DNA from 3 places in the Streptomyces sp. NPDC006476 genome. Region 3 is predicted to be linked to each of the others. Evidence: riboswitches for the same ligand, from Rfam matches in the RefSeq annotation. Region 3 holds a riboswitch; each other region holds the start of a gene.
The links. Region 3 has a riboswitch for cyclic di-AMP ahead of ABZZ74_RS07755 (NlpC/P60 family protein). Riboswitches for the same ligand answer to the same signal wherever they lie in the genome.
Positions count from the first base shown of each region.

Region 1 (6,992 bases), on a different contig from region 3:
GAAGGCGGAGCTGATGACGCATCTGCTCAACATCGACCCGCCGGACCACACCCGGCTGCGCCGGCTCGTCAGCAAGGCCTTCACCCCGCGCCGGGTCGCCGAGTTCGCCCCGCGGGTGCAGGAGTTGACGGACCGTCTCATCGACGGGTTCGCGGGGAAGGGGGAAGCGGACCTCATCCACGAGTTCGCCTTCCCGCTCCCCATCTACGCGATCTGCGACCTCCTCGGCGTCCCGCGCGAGGACCAGGACGACTTCCGGGACTGGGCGGGCATGATGATCCGGCACGGGGGCGGACCGAGGGGCGGAGTCGCGCGGTCGGTGAAGAAGATGCGGGGGTACCTCGCCGAGCTCATCCACAAGAAGCGCCAGGCCCTCCCGGACGAGCCCGCTCCCGGCGAGGACCTCATCTCCGGACTCATCCGCGCCTCCGACCACGGCGAGCACCTCACCGAGAACGAGGCCGCGGCGATGGCGTTCATCCTGCTGTTCGCCGGGTTCGAGACCACCGTCAACCTCATCGGCAACGGCACCTACGCCCTGCTCACCCACCCCGAGCAGCGGCAAGCCCTCCAGAACTCCCTCGCGGCCGGCGAAGAGGCCCTGCTCGCGACCGCCGTCGAGGAACTCCTGCGCTACGACGGCCCGGTGGAGCTGGCCACCTGGCGGTTCGCCACCGAACCCCTCACCATCGGCGGACAGCACATCGCGGCCGGCGACCCGGTCCTCGTCGTCCTGGCCGCCGCGGACCGGGACCCGGAGCGGTTCGCCGACCCCGACACCCTCGACCTCGCCCGGCGTGACAACCAACACCTCGGCTACGGCCACGGCATCCACTACTGTCTCGGCGCCCCGCTGGCCCGGTTGGAGGGCCAGACCGCGCTGGCCACGCTGCTCACTCGACTGCCGGATCTGCAACTCGGGGCCGACCCGGCCGAGTTGAGGTGGCGGGGCGGGCTCATCATGCGCGGACTGCGCACGCTTCCGGTGGAGTTCACCCCGGCCGGATGAGGAGACACCGCCGGACAAACGCCGGACAAACATGACACGCGCTCAAGTCTGTGATCTTCACGTGATCTACGCGGCATTAACTTGTGACAAGTGATCGTCTGACGATACGTTCACGGATCAACAGCGGCGCCAGGGTTTGGCCCACGCTTCACGCGCCGTGGTCAGTACTGTCTCGCGAAAGGCCCCCACATGCTCTCCGGGAACGGTCGTCACCGTCGCCCCCGCCAGGCTCCGGCCCTGCTCGTCGCGGCCGGCGTGACCGGCTCCGCCATCGCCATCCCGCTTCTCGGTGCGGCGAGCGCGAACGCGGCCGACGGGACCACGTGGGACAAGGTGGCGAACTGCGAGACCGGCGGCTCCTGGAGCGAGAACAGCGGCGGTTTCTACGGCGGCCTGAAGCTGACCCAGGACGACTGGGACAAGTACGGCGGCCTCGACTACGCCGAGCGCCCCGACCTCGCCAGCCGCAACCAGCAGATAGCCGTCGCCGAGAAGATCCTCGACGCCGAGGGCGTCGGCGCCTTCCACACCTGTGGACTGACCTCCGGGCTGACCGAGGACTCGGCCTCGGTGGACATCGACACCGGTGTGTCCGGCGGTTCGTCCGGTTCATCCGGTTCGTCCGACACCTCGGGCGGGTCCGGTTCCACCGGTCTGTCCAACTCCTCGGGCGACTCGGCGGGTGACTCCTCCTCGACGGACGGCTCGCCGTCGCTCTCCGCCTCCACCGGCTCTCCCTCCCCTTCGGCGGGCAAGTCCAACAAATCGGACAACTCGGCCTCGCCCTCCGTGTCTCCCTCGGATTCACGGGCGGCCGACAGTCCGTCGACAGGTCCGTCGAAAAGCGACGACTCGGACAATGAGCAGCAGGCGGTGGGCTCTTGGAGCCTCGTCGACACCGGCGCCGTCGCCTCCGCCACGGGCGCCGGACGGCACCGCGGCCCGAGCGCCGAGGAGGCCGTCACCGAGAGCGCCAAGGGCGGCACGTACACCGTGCACGCCGGCGACACCCTCGGCTCCATCGCCGACAGCCTTGGCCTGGACGGCGGATGGCGCGCGCTCTACGGCGCGAACAAGCAGGCCATCGGCGCCGACCCGAACCATGTCTCCGCCGGTCAGACGCTCGAACTTCCGGTTGAATAAGGGGCGAACGGGGCGGAAAAAGACGGGAGTTCACGTCATGCTTCGCGCTGAATGTCCGGTTTGGCGAAAGTGTGGGATGAGTCTCAGAAGCCCTGATCGTCTTTGAAATTCCGCCGATTCCGTGTCTACGGTCTTCACCGCTCGGCAATCCGAGCCCCGGCGGCCGCAACGCCGAATCCTGCCAGTGGCCGTACGGGAACAGTCGTCGCTTGACAGCGCCGTAGGCAGGAGCGGGGGACCCAAGGTAAGTGCCCCACCGGGCAGTTGACGGTGGCGGCTTGGGGTGGAGCCGCGTCTCGTGAAAGCGAGGACGCGGCCGGGCAACTCAACCGGCCCGAACCCGACAGCTCACCTCGCAGGCGTCGGTGAGGGGATCAACCATGCTGTTTTCCGGCAAGGGCAAGCACCGTCGTCCGTCCAAGGCCACCCGTGCCGCCGCGCTCGCCGGTGTCACCGGTGTCGCCATTGCCGCTCCGCTGATGGCGGCCGGCAACGCCTCCGCAGCCACCGCCTCCGAGTGGGACGCGGTCGCCCAGTGCGAGTCGGGCGGCAACTGGTCCATCAACACCGGCAACGGTTACTACGGCGGCCTGCAGTTCTCCGCCTCCACCTGGGCCGCGTACGGCGGCACCGCCTACGCCCCGCAGGCCAACCAGGCCAGCAAGGCGCAGCAGATAGCCGTCGCCGAGAAGGTCCTCGCCTCCCAGGGCAAGGGCGCCTGGCCGGTCTGCGGCAAGGGCCTGTCCAGCGCCGCCTACAACGGCGCGAGCGCCTCCAGCGGCACCACCAACCGCTCGACCGAGTCGCAGGCCGCCTCCCGCTCCTCCGAGCGTCCGGCCGCCAAGACCCACAAGAGCCAGAAGACCGTCACCACCCCGACCGGCAAGAAGGTCAAGAAGGGTGACGGCGAGTACAAGGTCGTCAAGGGTGACACCCTCAGCTCCATCGCCGCCAAGCACGGCGTCAAGGGCGGCTGGAAGAAGCTGTTCGAGCTGAACAAGGACATCATCGCCGACGCCAACCTGATCTACCCGGGTCAGCAGCTGCACCTGAAGTAAGAGCTGAACCACAGGGCCCTGACCGCCGTGTTCCCCAGTGTGGAGAACGCGTGAGGGCCTCCCCCGTCCCCACGGGCTCCCCGCTCCGGTGCGTGTTCCCCCGTACGCACCGGGGCGGGGCTTTTTCATGCGCGGGTGCTCGCACCGTTTTCACGCGGGAGCGCCCCACCCTCTTTGTTCCGTTCAGAAACAATTTACTCTCGGTTCTGCCCAAGGGGTGGTCGGCGGCGTGGCCGATCGGCCTTGGGCGGTTAGGCTCGTCTCGCAGAGCCACCGCGGCGCTGCACAGCCGCGTCACATGGAAGAAGGAGATGCTCGTGCCGTCCATCGACGTCGTCGTAGCCCGGGAAATCCTGGACTCCCGAGGCAACCCCACGGTCGAGGTCGAGGTCGGCCTCGACGACGGCAGCACGGGTCGTGCCGCCGTCCCGTCCGGCGCCTCCACGGGCGCCTTCGAGGCCATCGAGCTCCGCGACGGTGACCCCAACCGCTACCAGGGCAAGGGCGTCGAGAAGGCCGTCCTCGCCGTCATCGAGCAGATCGGCCCGGAGCTGGTCGGGTACGACGCCACCGAGCAGCGCCTGATCGACCAGGCGATGTTCGACCTGGACGCCACCGACAACAAGGGCTCCCTCGGCGCCAACGCCATCCTCGGCGTCTCCCTCGCCGTTGCCCACGCCGCCTCCGAGGCCAGCGACCTCCCGCTCTTCCGCTACCTGGGCGGCCCGAACGCGCACCTGCTGCCGGTGCCGATGATGAACATCCTGAACGGCGGCTCGCACGCCGACTCCAACGTGGACATCCAGGAGTTCATGATCGCCCCGATCGGCGCGGAGTCCTTCTCCGAGGCGCTGCGCTGGGGTGCCGAGGTCTACCACACCCTGAAGAAGGTCCTGAAGGGCAAGGGCCTGGCCACCGGCCTCGGTGACGAGGGCGGCTTCGCCCCGAACCTCGAGTCCAACCGCGCCGCCCTCGACCTCATCCTCGAGGCCATCAAGCAGGCCGGGTACGTCCCGGGCGAGCAGATCGCGCTCGCGCTCGACGTCGCCGCGTCCGAGTTCTACAAGGACGGCAAGTACGAGTTCGAGGGCAAGTCCCGCTCGGCCGCCGAGATGACCGAGTACTACGAGGAGCTCGTCGCCGCCTACCCGCTGGTCTCCATCGAGGACCCGCTGTTCGAGGACGACTGGGCCGGCTGGAAGGTGCTCACCGACAAGCTCGGCGACAAGGTCCAGATCGTCGGCGACGACCTGTTCGTCACCAACCCCGAGCGCCTCGCCCGCGGCATCGAGGAGGGCACCGCGAACGCCCTGCTCGTGAAGGTGAACCAGATCGGATCGCTGACCGAGACCCTGGACGCCGTCGAGCTGGCCCAGCGCAACGGCTTCAAGTGCATGATGTCGCACCGTTCCGGCGAGACCGAGGACGTCACCATCGCCGACCTGGCCGTCGCCACCAACTGCGGCCAGATCAAGACCGGCGCCCCGGCCCGCTCCGAGCGCGTCGCCAAGTACAACCAGCTGCTGCGCATCGAGGAGATCCTCGACGACGCGGCGGTGTACGCGGGCCGCAGCGCGTTCCCGCGCTTCAAGGGCTGAGCACCAAGGGCTGAGCGCCAAGGGCTGAGCACCGTCGACGGCTGATCCTTACGGGGTCAAGCCTTAGCCAGTCGTACGTACGTCCCCGTACCGGTCCCGTACCGTGTGCGGGGACGTACGCACGTGTGACGGGAGGCGGGGAACATGGCCGTGAAGGACCGGGACCGGTTCTCCACCGCGACCAGACTGCGGCTGCTCGGCGAGCAGACCGCGGCCCGTGTCTACCGTTCCCAGACCCGGCGCCAGGCCCGCCGCTCCCGCCTCACCGGCCGTGCGGCCCTGCTCGCGCTCGTGGTGTGCACGCTGGTCGTGGCGCTGGCCTACCCGATGCGTCAGTACGTCTCCCAGCGCGCCCAGATCTCCGACCTGGAGCGGCAGCAGCAACAGGAACGACAGCGGGTCGAGCAGCTGCGCGACCTCAAGGCGCGCTGGCAGGACGACGCGTACGCCCAGCAGCAGATCCGGCAGCGGTTGCACTATGTGATGCCGGGCGAGACGGGGTACGTCGTGATCGACCCGGACGCGGCCAAGCAGTCCCGCGCCGACCGCGGGGCCGCCGACCGGCCCTGGTACGCCAATGTCTGGTACGGGGTCGACAAGTCCGACGCCTCCGACCAGTGACGTGACGAGAGAGACAAGTTCGTAGTGGAAACGCCTCCGCCGACCACCCCGCGCACCGAGCCCACCGACGCGGACGTCGAGGCCTTCAAGCAGCAGCTCGGGCGTCCGCCGCGCGGCCTGCGCGCCATCGCCCACCGGTGCCCGTGCGGGCAGCCGGACGTGGTGGAGACGGCGCCCCGTCTTCCCGACGGCACCCCCTTCCCCACCCTGTACTACCTGACGTGCCCCAAGGCGAACTCCGCCATCGGCACGTTGGAGGCGAACGGTGTGATGAAGGAGATGACGGAGCGGCTGGGGACGGATCCCGAGCTGGCCGCCGCGTACCGTGCCGCGCACGAGGACTACGTCCGCCGCCGGGACGAGATCGAGGAGCTGACCGACTTCCCCAGCGCCGGCGGCATGCCGGACCGGGTGAAGTGCCTGCACGTCCTGGTGGCCCACTCGCTGGCCGCCGGCCCGGGTGTGAACCCGCTCGGCGACGAGGCGATCGCCCTGCTGCCCCAGTGGTGGGCCAAGGGGACCTGCGTGACTCCCGCGAAGGAGGACGAGAAGTGACCCGTGTCGCCGCCGTCGACTGCGGTACGAACTCCATCCGGCTGCTCGTCGCCGACGCGGACCCCCGGACCGGGGAGCTGGTCGATCTGGACCGGCGCATGACCATCGTGCGGCTCGGGCAGGGCGTCGACCGGACCGGGCTGCTCGCGCCCGAGGCGCTGGAGCGGACCTTCGCCGCCTGCCGTGAGTACGCGGCCGTGATCAAGGAGCACGGCGCCGAGCGGCTGCGGTTCGTGGCCACCTCCGCCTCGCGGGACGCGAAGAACCGGGACGAGTTCGTGCGCGGGGTCCTCGACATCCTGGGCGTGGAGCCCGAGGTCATCTCCGGCGACCAGGAGGCCGAGTTCTCCTTCACCGGGGCGACCAGGGAGCTGGCCGGCGCCGATCACCTCGACAGGCCGTACCTCGTCGTGGACATCGGCGGCGGGTCCACCGAGTTCGTGGTCGGTGAGGAGCACGTGCGGGCGGCCCGTTCCGTGGACGTCGGCTGTGTGCGGATGACCGAGCGGCACCTGGTCCGGGAGGGCGCCGTGACCGACCCGCCCACCGAGGAGCAGATCGCCGCCATGCGAGCCGACATCGAGCGGGCCCTGGACCTCGCCGAGGAGACGGTCCCGCTGCGTGAGGCGCGCACCCTGGTCGGGCTCGCGGGGTCGGTGACGACCGTCTCGGCCATCGCCCAGGAGCTGCCCGAGTACGACTCCGCCCGCATCCACCACTCCCGGGTCTCCCTCGAACGTGTCCGGGAGATCACCGACTGGCTGCTGCACTCCACCCACGCCGAGCGGGCCGCCGTACCGTCCATGCATCCGGGCCGTGTCGACGTCATCGCCGCCGGGGCCCTCGTCCTGCTGTCGATCATGGAGCGGACCGGTGCGGGGGAGGTCGTCGTCAGCGAGCACGACATCCTCGACGGCATCGCGTGGTCGGTGGCGTAGGTCTCGTTTGTTACCGATCGGTAGCACTCGGACGAGCAGGTCGGGTAGCGTCTGAGCATGATCGAGGGGC
Region 1 is NZ_JBEXPK010000023.1:96,336-103,327, reverse strand. Features, by position in the region: gene ABZZ74_RS25915 (cytochrome P450) at 1-1,009, shown strand, start outside; gene ABZZ74_RS25910 (transglycosylase family protein) at 1,199-2,152, shown strand; cyclic di-AMP (ydaO/yuaA leader) riboswitch at 2,359-2,529, shown strand; gene ABZZ74_RS25905 (transglycosylase family protein) at 2,533-3,210, shown strand; gene eno (phosphopyruvate hydratase) at 3,522-4,808, shown strand; gene ABZZ74_RS25895 (septum formation initiator family protein) at 4,953-5,429, shown strand; gene ABZZ74_RS25890 (DUF501 domain-containing protein) at 5,454-5,984, shown strand; gene ABZZ74_RS25885 (Ppx/GppA phosphatase family protein) at 5,981-6,922, shown strand.
Region 1: it holds a riboswitch for cyclic di-AMP, as region 3 does, so the genes downstream of both, ABZZ74_RS25905 (transglycosylase family protein) here and ABZZ74_RS07755 (NlpC/P60 family protein) in region 3, are expected to answer to the same signal.

Region 2 (6,992 bases), on a different contig from region 3:
TCGGAGCGACCTTGGCGTGCCCGTCCGCGTGCTTGCCCTGGTCGCCCTCGGTGACCTTCGCGCCCTTGGGTGCCTTGAAGTCGAAGGTCGAGGCGGCCGGCTTGGCGAAGCTGATCCGAGTGAAGCCCGCGTCGATGACGGCGGCGCCGCCGCTCGCCGGGGTCAGGGTGAACTTCAGCGGCAGACCGGTCTTCGCGTCCACGGCCACGGTGATCTGACCGACCGTCGAACCGGAGTCCTTCGGCTTGACGACCAGCCGGTACGCGTCCCGGCCCGCGACCTGGGCGGTGCCCTGGACGGTCACGGAGGTGGTGTCGTCGACGGCCTTCAGGGCGTCCTTGGTGAGCTGGTCGGGCGTGGCGGGCGGCTGCTCCTGCTTCTTCTCGGAGGCACCGTCGTCGGGGGCGGTGGAGTGGTAGACCTCGTTCGACTGGCTGTCGTAGCCCCAGACGTCCTTGCCGTTGTGGATGAGGCTGTACTCCGCCGCGTTCTCCAGCAAGGACAGCTTCTGTCGGTCCGGGCCGTCGGCCGCCACGCGCAGGGTGTGGGTGCCGGTGGCGAGCTCGGTGAGCTTGGACGTGGGGTCGGCGGAGGATCCGTCACCGGATCCGCGCCCGGCACCGGACGTCAGGCTGCTCTCCAGGCCGCCCAGGTTCGGCAGGCCCAGATCCGTGGTGACCTTCACCGTGCCGGACAGCTGCTGCACGTCCGACTTGGCGATCTTGTCGAGGAGTTGCTGCGCGCTGATCTTCGGCAGGCTGGGGTCGCCGGAGTCGGCGAGCGCCGGGACGAGCCCGATGGTCGCCGCCGCCACCCCCACCACCGCGACCGGGACGACGTACCGCGCGGCCTTGCGCCTGCCCGCGCGCAGGTCGTCGGCCTCGCCGGCGATCGTGCTGTCGTCGGATTCGTACGGTGCCATGTGTGCGCTACCTCCGTCGTCGGCGGCGGCTTCCAACTTGCCTGTCAGCACTCGTCTTCCACCCAAGCCGCCATTCTCACCCGAATCGGTGAGGAGTGGTGTTTTCCGTGGTTTCCAGTTGACCAAATCGACGGAGGAGAAGCGTCAAACCTCGGAGGCAACTCCGTGTACTCCTGGGGTATGACACGAGAGGGCGACGCCTCCCCCGACCCGTAGGGGTACGGGTGTGAGGGGGAGGGCGCCGCCCTGCGTTTGAGCCTCAACTACCGTGTCAGCGCTGCAGGAACACGTAGTCGGCGTGGTACGGAACCCCGACGATGTCGCCCGGCGTGCAGCTGCCGGAGGGAGCGACTCCGCCGACCGTGTTGAGCCGCAGGATCTCCGCGGTGCCGGCGAGCAGGCCCCGGTGCTTGCCGGACTGCGTGGCCTTCAGGTCGAGCTCGGGGATGTTGCCGTTGCCGTTCGGGGTCTTGGTCAGGACGGCCCCGGTCACCGAGCTGCCGTCGGGTGCGACCCACTGCGGCGTACCGGAGTTGGGGGCGACGAAGGAGTGCTTGATGCCGCCGCCGAGCAGGGCGCTGACGTCCCGCTGGGCGAAGGCGTACCCGCCGCCGTCCGCCGGCTTGCACTCGTAGATCTGCTTGCCCTTGACCACGGACGCCTGGAAGTTGTGCAGGGCGTCGCGGAAGTCGAAGGCGGCGACGGCGACCTTGTGGAGCTGGCCGCGGACGGCTCCGCCCGGGAACCGGGACGTGTGCAGGTTGGCGTAGAAGGAGCCGGGGTCGGAGGTCAGCGCCTCGAGCAGCGCCGGGTCGTCGACCTTGACGGTACCGGTGAGGTGGTGGCCCTTGGCCTTCTTGGCGATGAGCTTGCTGAAGTCGATCTTGACGCCGCCGTTGGTGCCCTTGGCGCCCTGGTGGATGTGGAGCATGGTCGGCCTGCCGGTGCCGCGCCAGGTCACGGCGACGGACACCTTGTCGCCCCGGACCTTGATGAACTCCAGCGCGGCGCCGTCCTTGTCCCCCACGGCCGGGCCGCCCTGCACCGGCACCTCGTTGGCGCCGCGCAGGCTGGTGGCGAGCAGGGTCGCGGTGGAACCCGCGTGGTCGGCGCGGGTGCCCGTGGTGGCGGAGGCGGGAATCGTGGCGGCGGCGACACCGCCGGCGGCGGCCACCGCGAGGGCGGTGACGATGAGGCTCTTACGGCGCTTCGAGAACGTCGTGTTCTTGCCCATGATGCAGTTTTCTCCCCGTAGACCGGCCGACACCCCCTGCGTCGGCCTGCTGGGTATGAGTACGGAAGCGATCTGAGACTGGACTCAGTCCAAGGATGTGATGCGCATCACATCACCGGGAAGGGCTGGCTCAGCCCGTCCGTTGTAGCCCGTACGGCATCCGGGGAACGAGGCCCTTCCGGGCCGACGGCGGTGCAGGGGACGAGTCCCCTGCCGCGTCCAAAGGGGCATTCCCTCTGGTGAGGGGGCGTGGGCAGATCAGCCCGCGCGGTGCACCACCGCGTCGCACATCTCCATCAGCGCCAGCTTCGCGTCGCACTCCCTCAGCGGCGCCAGCGCCGAGCGCGCCTCCTCCGCGTAGCGCACGGTGTCGCGCCGCGCCTGCTCCAGGGCGGGATGCGCCCGCAGCCCGGCCAGCGCCTCCGCGTGCCGCTCGTCGTCGGTGAGGTCGGAGTCGAGCAGCTCGCACAGGGCGATGTCCTCGGCCAGCCCGAGGCGCGCAGCCCGCTCGCGCAGCCGCAGCACCGGCAGGGTCGGGATGCCCTCGCGCAGGTCCGTCCCCGGCGTCTTCCCCGACTCGTGCGAGTCGGACGCGATGTCCAGGACGTCGTCGGCGAGCTGGAAGGCGACCCCGAGCCGCTCCCCGTACTGGGTGAGCACGTCCACGACCGTCTCGTCGGCGCCCGACATCATCGCGCCGAACCGGCAGGACACGGCCACCAGCGACCCTGTCTTGCCGCCGAGCACGTCCAGGTAGTGGTCGACCGGGTCGCGTCCGTCCTGTGGTCCCGCGGTCTCCAGGATCTGTCCGGTGACCAGTCGCTCGAACGCCTCAGCCTGCACCCGCACGGCCTCCGGACCGAGGTCGGCCAGGATGTGCGAGGCACGCGCGAAGAGGAAGTCGCCGGTCAGTACCGCCACCGAGTTGCCCCAGCGGGTGTTCGCGCTGTCGACCCCGCGGCGCACCGCCGCCTCGTCCATGACGTCGTCGTGGTACAGCGTGGCGAGGTGGGTCAGCTCCACGACCACGGCGGACGGCACGACTCCGGGCGCGTACGGGTCGCCGAACTGGGCGGCGAGCATCACGAGCAGCGGCCTGAAGCGCTTTCCACCCGCCCGCACCAGGTGCTGGGCGGCCTCCGTGATGAAGGGGACCTCACTCTTGGTGGCTTCGAGCAGTCCCTCCTCGACGGCCGCCAATCCGGCCTGGACATCGGCTTCCAGAGCCTGGTCCCGCACGCTCAGCCCGAACGGCCCGACGACGGTCACGAGGGGTCTCCTGTCTGCTGGTGTCTACTGGCGGTTACGCGGTTTGTCGATACGTCGCTGCCATCACTCAAGTCAGCGTATCCGGTCACCTTTCGATCACCGATGCCGCCCACCCGTCCAGGCCGGGCGGTATCGGATCACGACCGGTATGTATTTGATCAACTGATATGAACCGATTTTTACCGACTCACGCGCCCGACGTGAAGAGGAGCGGCGGCGCGTGTCCCGAACAGAAGCCGACGCCGAGCCCGGCAGTCAACCTTTCCCCGGTGACGACCACGCATTCCTCGGCAGTCAGACCATCCCGATACCCCTGTCCGCCGACACGCTCACCAATGGCGGAACGGGCGAGTGCCACCTCTGCCCCACGGGCGGCCGTTTGACTATGAGTTGAGGGCATTGCCCGTTTTGCCTCTCTTGTCTAAACCAGTGACTTGGCTCACGCCTGAGCATGATCCGCATTCCGGTGCATTTCTCCCGATCCGCCTTTTCCTGCGCCCGAGTTGAGGCTTGGCAACCGCAAAGGATCAAGCACCCCATATGCCTCAGACCAAGGTCAACAGGGGTGATGTGTGAATTCGGGACTTGTTCCGGACATGTGCTCTCGCATACGTTCCCGGCCTGTCGGGCGGACGCCTAATCCTGCCGCCGCCCGTTCCACCAACCGAGAACGCACGGCAGGAGCGGGGGAACCAGGTAGTTCGCCGATTCGGACGTCCCAGGACATCCGGTCCGGCTCGGGGTGAAGTCGTGTCGCCGTACGGCGGTGCGGCCGGGCATCTCCCGCCCGAACCCGACAGCTCACCTCGCAGGCGACGGAGAGGAACCTCGTCATGTCCGCTGCCGCTCAGCACCGCCGTACCAGAAGCTCCCGCATCGTCCGCAAGCTCGCCGTCATCGGCACGGGTGCCGCCGTCCTCGCCCTGCCGATCGTGGGCGCGACCAGCGCCTCCGCCGCCACCCCCACCGTGGCCACCGCCACCTCGCTGGGCTACGCCAACAACCTCGACGGCTGGATCCGGGCCTCCCTCCAGGTCATGGCGCAGCACGGGATCCCCGGCACCTACAACGGCATCTACCGCAACGTGATCCGCGAGTCCTCGGGCAACCCGTACGCGATCAACAACTGGGACTCCAACGCGCTCGCCGGCACCCCGTCCAAGGGTCTGCTGCAGGTCATCGACCCGACCTTCACCGCCTACCACGTGTCCGGCACCTCGTGGGACCCCTACGACCCGGTCGCCAACATCACCGCCGCCTGCAACTACGCGGCCGCGCGCTACGGTTCGATCGACAACGTGTACGGCGCCTACTGAGCCGACCGGTCAGAACAGTCTCTCGAGGACGACGGCGATGCCGTCGTCCTCGTTCGACAGGGTGATCTCGTCGGCCACCGCCTTGAGTTCGGGATGGGCGTTGGCCATCGCGACGCCGTGGGCGGCCCAGTCGAACATCGGGATGTCGTTGGGCATGTCGCCGAAGGCGATGGTCTGCCGCGGGCCGAGCCCCAGGTGTTCGGCGGCCAGCGCGAGCCCGGTGGCCTTGGTGATGCCGCACGGTTGGAGTTCGACGGTCCCGGGCCCCGACATGGTGACGGTGGCCAGCGAGCCGACCACCGAGCGCGCCGTCGCCGCCAACTCGTCGTCGGACAGCTCGGGATGGCGCAGCAGCACCTTGCTGATGGGCTCGCACCACAGGTCGTCGCGCCGGCCGACCCGTACGGCGGGCAGGGTGGGGTGCGGCATGAGGTACCCGGGTTCGATGAGCGTGAGGCCGTCGACGCCGTCCTGGTCGACGGCCGCGTACACCTGTCCCACCTCGGCCTCGATCTTGCCGAGGGCCGTCTCGGCCAGCTCCCGGTCCAGCGTGACGGACCACAGCAGACGGTCCGCGCGGTGGTCGTACACCTGCGCGCCCTGTCCGCACACCGCGAGCCCCCGACCGCCCAGGTCGTCGAGGAGCGGCCGCACTCTGGGAGCCGGCCGGCCGGTCACCACGAGGTGCCGGACACCGGCGCCGGCCACGCGCGCGAGGGCGGCGAGAGACCGGTCGGAGAGGGTGTCGTCACCTCGGAGCAGTGTGCCGTCCAGGTCGGTGGCGATGAGTCCATATGCGGTGGGTGCGGCCATGATCAGAGAATACGGACCGCACGTCCCACCGACTCATCGCGAACCGGTCGACCGGCCCGTTCTCCCCCGCCCCTCCGTCAACTCCCGTATCTCCGGCAGGTGTCGCTCAACTCCCTTGTCACCGGCGGGTGTCGGGGAGCTCGCGAGGAGCGCCTCGCGCCGGGCGGACGCGCTCCTCGCCGGTCGGCGGTGGGCGGTTCAGCCGTGTGCCGCCGCCAGGTGCCTCGCCAGCCTCGGGGAGGCGAACCCCGTGCCGCAGACGAACCGCATCACCGGTCCGTACGAGGCCGCGGCCGGCAGACCGGTGAAGTACAGGCCGGGGACCGAGGACACGTACCCGGCGCCCAGCCGGGGCGCGCCACGGCTGACGGCGACACGGGTGCGCAGCTCGGGCCCGAGGAAGTCCATCGCCGCGATGTCCACGCGGTAGCCGGTCGCCGCGATGACGTGGTCCGCCGCCAGCTTCTCGGTCTGACCGCCGAAGGTGCGCACCGTGAGCGTCGGGCTGCCACCGTCCGCGTCGGTTCCTACGATCCTGTCGACCTCGGTGACCTGCACCTTGCCCTCGAAGCGGTCGCGCAGCCACCAGGCGCCGAGCGGGCCGAGGACCCGGCGGACGAGATAGTGGCGCGCCCCGGCCGGGAGACGGCGGTACGGGTGCGGGTAGTAGCTCAGTGCCCACAGCGACCAGGCACGGCCGAAGGGCGACTCGGGGCGCAGCCTGGGCTGGTTCCAGGGCGGTGCCCCGAAGGCGACCTTGCCGCGGCCCCGGGAGACCACCCTCACCTGCGCGCCCGCCTCCGCCGCCAGCACCGCCGTCTCCAGCGCGGACTGGCCGGCGCCGACCACGATCAGGTCCTTGCCGGCGTAGCGCGTGAGGTCGTGGTGCTGTGAGCTGTGGGAGACCGGGCCCGTGGGGGCGGGGCCGTCCGGCGCCGCGGCCAGTTCCGCGGGCAGGTGGGCGAGGCCGTGCAGGCCGGTCGCCACGACGACCGCGCGGGCGGTGAACAACTCGCCGGAGTCCAGCTTCAGTTCGAAGCCGCCGCCGCTCCCCCGGTCGACCGAGACCACCCGCACCCGCTCCAGCTCGGGCACCAGCTTCTGCTGGAACCACTCGCCGTAGGCGATGAAGGTCTCGACCGGGATGATGTCCTCGTCCGTCACCAGCCGCTTGATGCCGGCGGCGTCGCAGTAGTCGGCGAGAGTGTGCCCCTGCTGCGGCGCGTCGAGGCTGGAGGCCACGGGCGTCGACTTCAGGAGCATCCCGGCGGGCATGTGGTCGCGCCAGCTGACCATGGGCTCGCCGAAGACGCGGACCGGGATGCCGCGTGCGCGCAGATGGGCGGCGGTGGACAGGCCGAACGGCCCGGCGCCGATGATCGCAACCGGTTGAATCACGAAGTCCCTCCCCAGGACGCTGAATTCGCCACTTCGTGTG
Region 2 is NZ_JBEXPK010000035.1:45,687-52,678, reverse strand. Features, by position in the region: gene ABZZ74_RS32770 (DUF2092 domain-containing protein) at 1-922, opposite strand, end outside; gene ABZZ74_RS32765 (CHRD domain-containing protein) at 1,194-2,156, opposite strand; gene ABZZ74_RS32760 (polyprenyl synthetase family protein) at 2,415-3,425, opposite strand; cyclic di-AMP (ydaO/yuaA leader) riboswitch at 4,065-4,253, shown strand; gene ABZZ74_RS32755 (transglycosylase SLT domain-containing protein) at 4,259-4,741, shown strand; gene ABZZ74_RS32750 (HAD family hydrolase) at 4,751-5,554, opposite strand; gene ABZZ74_RS32745 (FAD-dependent oxidoreductase) at 5,753-6,952, opposite strand.
Region 2: it holds a riboswitch for cyclic di-AMP, as region 3 does, so the genes downstream of both, ABZZ74_RS32755 (transglycosylase SLT domain-containing protein) here and ABZZ74_RS07755 (NlpC/P60 family protein) in region 3, are expected to answer to the same signal.

Region 3 (6,992 bases):
ACGGCACACAAACAACGCCCCACGCCTACCGCAACCGCAGCCGACCGCCCCCAGCCGCTTGCGCGCCCCGCACCCCACGGCCGGTGGCGCCCGAAGCGGCTTCGCACGCCTGTCGCGCGCTGGGTCGGCGGGCGCTCAGAGGCCGTCGCGTGCCGCGCATCCCACCGCCGGGTGGCGCGGAAGCGATGCCGCATGCTGCAGCACGTTTGGGGGCCGCGCGGAGGTGTTTGCGGGCCCCGCGCCCCACGGTCGTGCGGCGGCGCGTGAAGCGGCTTCGCACGCCTGTCGCGCGCTGGGTCGGCGGGCGCTCTGAGACCGTCGCGTGCCCACGTCCCTCCGCCGGTGGCGCGGAAGCGATGCCGCATGCTGCAGCACGTTTGGGGGCCGCGCGGAGGTGTTTGCGGGCCCCGCATCCCACGGTCGTGCGGCGGCGCGTGAAGCGGCTTCGCACGCCTGTCGCGCGCTGGGTCGGCGGGCGCTCTGAGACCGTCGCGCGCCGCGCATCTCATCGCCGGGTGGTGTGCCGAGTGCGTCGCGCGCCCGGCGGCCTCATACGGGGCGCACGAGACCGTCCGCGCGCCCCGGCCCGGCGCCTCACGCCGGGCGTACCACGCTGTGGATGATTGATTCGCCGGCGTAGTAGATGGACTCCTCGCGGACGTACGCGCCCGGCTTGGGGGCGTGGATCATCATGCCGTTGCCGATGTAGACGCCGACGTGGCTGATGTCGTCGTAGAAGAAGATCAGGTCGCCGGGCTGGGCGTCGGCGAGGGAGACGGTGGTGCCCGCGTTCACCTGGTCGTAGGTGGTGCGCGGGAGGTCCACGCCCGCGGCCTTCCAGGCGGCCTGGGTGAGGCCGGAGCAGTCGTAGGAGCCGGGACCGGTGGCGCCCCAGACGTACGGCTTGCCGATCTGCGCGCGGGCGAACGCGAGCGCCTTCGCGGCCTTGGCGGCGTAGGAGGAGTCCGTGGAGTCCGTGGTGCCGGTGTCCGAGGAGGAGGTGCCGCCCTGGGACGTGGTCCCCTCCTGGGCCTTCCGCGCCGCCGCCTGCTGCTGGGCCAGCTCCGCGGCCTTGCGCGCGGCCTCCTCCTGCTGCTTCTTCTCGATCGCCGCGAGCCGCGCCTTCTCCTCGGCCGTCAGCTTCGACAGCAGCTCGCGCGCGTCGGAGAGCTTCTTCTGGACCGTGGCCTTGGCGGTCTGCAGATCGCTCTGCGACGTGCTGAGCGTCTCGAGGCTCCGGGAGGCCTCCTCGCGCTTCTTCATCGTCGCGGACTGCTCGGTGAAGTAGTCGTCGACCGCGCTCTTCTGGCGGGCGGTCAGCCGGCCCATCAGCTGCGTCTGGTCGAAGTAGTCCTGCGGGGAGTCGGCGAGCAGGAAGGTCGCCGTGTCGGGCGCGGCGGCACCCGTCCGGTACTGCGCGGCGGCGAAGGAGCCGAGCCTGTCGCGCTCCTCGTTGAGCTTCTGGGCGCGCTTGGCGACGTCGTTGAGCAGGGAGTCGACCCGTCTGCGCTGCTTGGTGGTCTTCTCCTTGGCCGCGTTGTACTTCTCGGTGGCCGACTCCGCCTGGCGGTACAGGTCGTCGACCTTCTTCTCGACTTCCTCGAGGCTGGGGCTGCCGTCGGCCGAGGGGGCGGCGTTGGCCGACTGGGAGAGCAGGGCCACGGAGGTGAGGGCGGCCGTGGCGAGAGCGGGGGTGCGTATGCCTGCTACGCGCGTAACGGCGGGACGCGTCTTGCGGTGCGACGCCAAGACCGGCGACTCCTTCCATCGTCCGCCTACCGGGTTAGCTGTCGGGTTCGGGCGGGTGGTTCGGAAGGGTTGCCCTACGGCCCGGTCCCCGGGAGGGGGCCGGCCGATTCACCCCAAGGTCCTCGTGGGTCCCCGGCTCCGGCTGCGCGGCGGCGCCCCGGACTCGGCGGAGGCCGCACGGCCCGGCGAGGTTCGCCGGTGGGGGTCGTACGGCCCGTCCGAACGGTAGCCAACTCGTGTGGTCCGTGTGAAGGTTGATGTTCGATTTGTCCGATACATTTCCGTGACCTTTGATCAGCCCCGCCCGCCCGGCCACGTGCGGTGATGGCGCGCCACGGAGCGTGTGCGAGGTATCGGATCGGGCGATGTTCTCAGGGCGGCGGCGGGCTGTCAGTGGGGCGCCCTAGACTCGGAGAGCGATGAGCAGCCTCTTTGACGACAGCTTCCTGGCGGACCTCCAAGCCCCTCGCGGGCCCGCGGACGAACCCCCGCCGCCGCCCGAGGACGATCACGTACCGGAGCCCGTTCCGGACGATCTGTTCGGCGGGAAGTTCGACGTGCCGCCGGACCGGGACGCCTATTACCGCGACGGCGCCCCCCGCCCGGCGATCGACCCGGCGGCGCTGCTGGACGGGCTGAACGAGAACCAGCGCGCGGCCGTCGTGCACCATGGCGCCCCCCTGCTCATCGTGGCCGGTGCCGGCTCCGGCAAGACCCGTGTCCTCACCCACCGCATCGCCTACCTCCTGGCCGAGCGGAACGTGCACCCGGGCCAGGTCCTGGCGATCACCTTCACCAACAAGGCCGCCGGTGAGATGAAGGAGCGGGTCGAGCAGCTCGTCGGCCCGCGCGCGAACGCGATGTGGGTGATGACCTTCCACAGCGCGTGCGTGCGCATCCTGCGCAGGGAGAGCAAGAAGCTCGGCTTCACCTCGTCCTTCTCGATCTACGACGCCGCCGACTCCAAGCGCCTGATGGCCCTGGTCTGCCGCGACCTGGACCTCGACCCCAAGCGCTACCCGCCGAAATCCTTCAGCGCCAAGATCTCCAACCTGAAGAACGAGCTGATCGACGAGGAGGACTTCGCCGCCCAGGCCACCGACGGCTTCGAGAAGACCCTCGCCCAGGCCTACGCCCTCTACCAGTCACGGCTGCGCGAGGCGAACGCCCTCGACTTCGACGACCTGATCATGACGACGGTCAACCTGCTCCGCGCCTTCCCGGACGTCGCCGAGCACTACCGCCGCCGTTTCCGGCACGTCCTGGTCGACGAGTACCAGGACACCAACCACGCCCAGTACGCGCTCGTGCGCGAGCTGGTGGGGACGAGCGAGCACCCCGTCGACGTCCCGCCGAACGAGTACGACGTCCCGCCCGCCGAGTTGTGCGTGGTGGGTGACGCGGACCAGTCGATCTACGCCTTCCGCGGGGCGACGATCCGCAACATCCTCCAGTTCGAGGAGGACTACCCGGACGCGACGACGATCCTGTTGGAGCAGAACTACCGCTCCACCCAGACGATCCTGTCCGCGGCCAACGCGGTCATCGAGCGCAACGAGTCCCGCCGCCCCAAGAACCTGTGGACCAACGCCGGCGCGGGCGCGCGCATCACGGGCTATGTCGCCGACACCGAGCACGACGAGGCCCAGTTCGTCGCCGACGAGATAGACCGTCTCACCGACGCGGGTGACGCGAAGGCCGGGGACGTCGCCGTCTTCTACCGGACGAACGCCCAGTCCCGTGTCTTCGAAGAGGTCTTCATCCGTGTCGGCCTGCCCTACAAGGTCGTCGGGGGCGTCCGCTTCTACGAGCGCAAGGAGGTCCGGGACGTCCTGGCCTATCTGCGCGTGTTGGCCAACCCCGAGGACTCGGTGCCGTTGCGCCGCATCCTGAACGTCCCCAAGCGCGGCATCGGCGAGCGCGCCGAGGCGATGATCGACGCCCTCTCGCAGCGGGAGAAGATCAGCTTCCCGCAGGCGCTGCGCCGTGTCGACGAGGCGTACGGCATGGCCGCGCGCTCCGCCAACGCGGTCAAGAAGTTCAACACGCTGATGGAGGACCTCCGTACGATCGTCGAGTCCGGCGCGGGCCCGGCGACCGTCCTGGAGGCGGTGCTCGAACGCACCGGCTACCTCGCCGAGTTGCAGGCTTCCACCGACCCGCAGGACGAGACCCGTATCGAGAACCTCCAGGAACTCGCGGCCGTGGCCCTGGAGTTCGAGCAGGAGTCCGGTGAGGGCGAGGAGTCCCCGGGGCTCGCCGACTTCCTGGAGCGGGTCGCGCTGGTCGCCGACTCCGACCAGATCCCCGACGAGGAGGAGGACGGCTCCGGGGTCATCACCCTGATGACCCTGCACACCGCCAAGGGCCTGGAGTTCCCGGTGGTCTTCCTCACCGGCATGGAGGACGGCGTCTTCCCGCACATGCGCGCCCTCGGCCAGACCAAGGAGCTGGAGGAGGAGCGGCGGCTCGCGTACGTCGGCATCACGCGCGCGCGTGAACGGCTGTATCTGACCCGCTCCGCGCTGCGCAGCGCCTGGGGGCAGCCGTCGTACAACCCGCCCTCCCGCTTCCTGGAGGAGATCCCGGCGCAGCACGTGGACTGGAAGCGGACGGGCGCCACGTCTCCCGTCTCCTCGGGACCGGCGTCCGGCGTCGCGGCCTCCCTGTCGTCCTCCCGCTCGCGCTCGTCGGCGTCGGGGGTGCCCGGGTTCGCCACCAGCCGGACCTCCGAGAAGCCGGTGGTGTCGCTGGCGGTCGGCGACCGGGTCACCCACGACCAGTTCGGGCTCGGCACGGTCGTGGCCGTGAAGGGCACGGGCGGCAACGCGGAGGCGACGATCGACTTCGGCGACGCCAAGCCGAAGCGGCTGCTGCTGAGGTACGCGCCGGTCGAAAAGCTGTGAGGACTGAGCCCCCGACCCCTTGAATTCACCCTGATTGAATTCACCCCAAGGGCGGGGGCTCACGGGGAGAGTTGGGCGGCCTACGTCGGGTCAAGTCCGTGGCTGCGCAGCCACGGCAGGGGGTCTATCGGCGCGCCGCCGCCCGGACGCACCTCGAAGTGCAGGTGCGGGCCGGTCGAGTTGCCCGAGTTCCCGGAGTACGCGATCGGCTGGCCGGCCTTCACCGTCGTACCGGAGGCGACGCGGTAGCTGGAGAGGTGGCAGTACCACGTCTCCGTGCCGTCCTTCGCGGTCACGATCAACATGTTGCCGTAGGCGCTGTTCCACTGCGTGCGCACGGTGCCGTCGGTCGCGGCCATCACCGTGGTGCCGTAGGAGACGGGGAAGTCGATGCCGGTGTGCACGGACATCCAGTTGACGCCGGCCTGGCCGAAGTAGGCGCTGAGCCCCTTCTGGGTGACCGGCAGGACGTACTTGGGGCGCAGCCGCTCCTTGCGGGCCGCCTCCGCGGCCGCCTTCTTCTTCTCGGCCTCCTGCTGCGCCTTGAGGTCGATGCGCTCCTGCGTCCGGCTGGCCCGGTCGGCGAAGTCGTCGGCGCCGGCGGACAGGCTCCGCAGCTGCGCGTCCAGCTTGTTGTTGGCGACGGCCGCTTTCACGGTGGGCGCGTCGGAGGCGGTGGTCGAGGTGTCGTCGCCGGAGAAGGTGCCGACCGACGCGGCGGCGATCCCCGCGACCCCCATCACACACGCCGAGGGCACGGCGATGGTCAGCAGCGCGGAGCGCCTGGCGGGCGTACGGCGGCGGGAGCGCGCCGCGTTGCGGGCGGCGGTGCGTGAGGCCGGGGCGGGGGTGACCTCTTCCTGGTCGTCGAGCAGGGGCGTCACCGCGGGCGGCTCACCCGTGGCGGTCAACTCCCCCTCGTCCCCGGCGGGTTCGTCGTAGGAGCCGTGCTCGACCTGTTCGAAGAGGGCGGTCGCCTGCTGGTCGAACGGTTCGCCTTGATCGACCGGGACGTCGGAGTTCCACTGCGTCGCGTCGTACGCGCCCGTGTCGAAGGTCTGCGTGCCCCATTCCCAGTGCTGGGTCTGGTCGGCCGCGCCACCGGACTGGTCGGGCTGGAGCCAGGCGCTCGCGTCCCACTGCCCGGAGACGTCGTGGCCGGTGGCCTGCGCCGGGATCATCGAGAGATGCTGGTGTTCGCCGGTCCAGGCGGCCGTCTCGTACACGCCGGTGTCATAGGCGGCGTGGTGCTGGGCCGCGTAGGCGTCGTAGTGCGGCGTCTGGTGGTGGCCTGTCGCCCATTGGGTGCTGTCGTAGGAGCCGGTGCCGTCGTCGGGGAGGCTGCCGAAGAGCGGGTCGGCGGCGAAGGTCGTAGTGGTGTGCGCGCCGGTGTGAAAACCGTTGGCGTCGTAGCCGCCGTACGTGGTGAAGTCGCCGTACTGGGCCTCCTCGGTGCCGTACGACGCGTAGTGCGCCGAGGTGGCGTCGGAAGCCGGAGCCGGGGTGGTCATGGTCCCCGACGGGTGACGGTCGTTCACCAACTTCTCTTTCGCCTCGACAACAGGGGCTGCCAGAGCAGTGCGGCGACTGTACCCGGCGGTATGCGGGCGCGACAATCTTCAACTGGTTTCGGGCGCGCAGGAAACGGGCATTCGGCCGTGTTTCGGGGGAGCGCGGGCGCGGGTTTGGCCTTGTGTTCGAAGAGTGTTCGATGTCCGGTCGGTGTGAACGGGTTCTTCGGCGGCTGTGGATCGGCCGTTCGGGGGTCTCACGCCACCGTCAGACCGCCGGTGGAGGCAGCGGCCGCGGCGCCGGACCCCGCGGCGTCGAGGGCCTGGCGTATCCCCGTCGCGACGGCGGGGTGCACGGGCAGTGCCAGATGGCCGATCCCGCTCACCCGTACGTTCTCCGCGAGCAGGTCGGGATGGTCGATGCAGGCGCTCTCCAGCGGGTCCATCAGATGGTCGAGGTCGCTCCAGAAGCTCACGAAGTGCGTACGGCACCCGGGCGCGGGCCGGGTGAGCTCTTCCAGCAGCTCCGAGCCGGGACGCATCTGGCGCACGATCGGGTGCGCGTTGGCCAGCGGCGCCACCCGGGTGCCGGAGTGCGGGGTGCCCAGCGTGACGAGGGTGCGCACCCGCAGGTCCCCGCCGAGCCGCTGCACGTAGTACCGCGCGATCAGGCCGCCGAGGCTGTGCCCCACGACGTCGACCTGGCTGCTGCCGGTGCGCTCGCAGATCTCTTCTATGTGGCGGCCCAGCAGCTCAGCCGCGGTGCGTATGTCGCAGGTCAGCGGCGAGTAGTTCAGTGACTCGATCTGCTGCCGGCCGTGCTGGA
Region 3 is NZ_JBEXPK010000005.1:131,241-138,232, forward strand. Features, by position in the region: gene ABZZ74_RS07755 (NlpC/P60 family protein) at 595-1,749, opposite strand; cyclic di-AMP (ydaO/yuaA leader) riboswitch at 1,757-1,928, opposite strand; gene pcrA (DNA helicase PcrA) at 2,169-4,655, shown strand; gene ABZZ74_RS07765 (M23 family metallopeptidase) at 4,736-6,193, opposite strand; gene ABZZ74_RS07770 (alpha/beta fold hydrolase) at 6,424-6,992, opposite strand, start outside.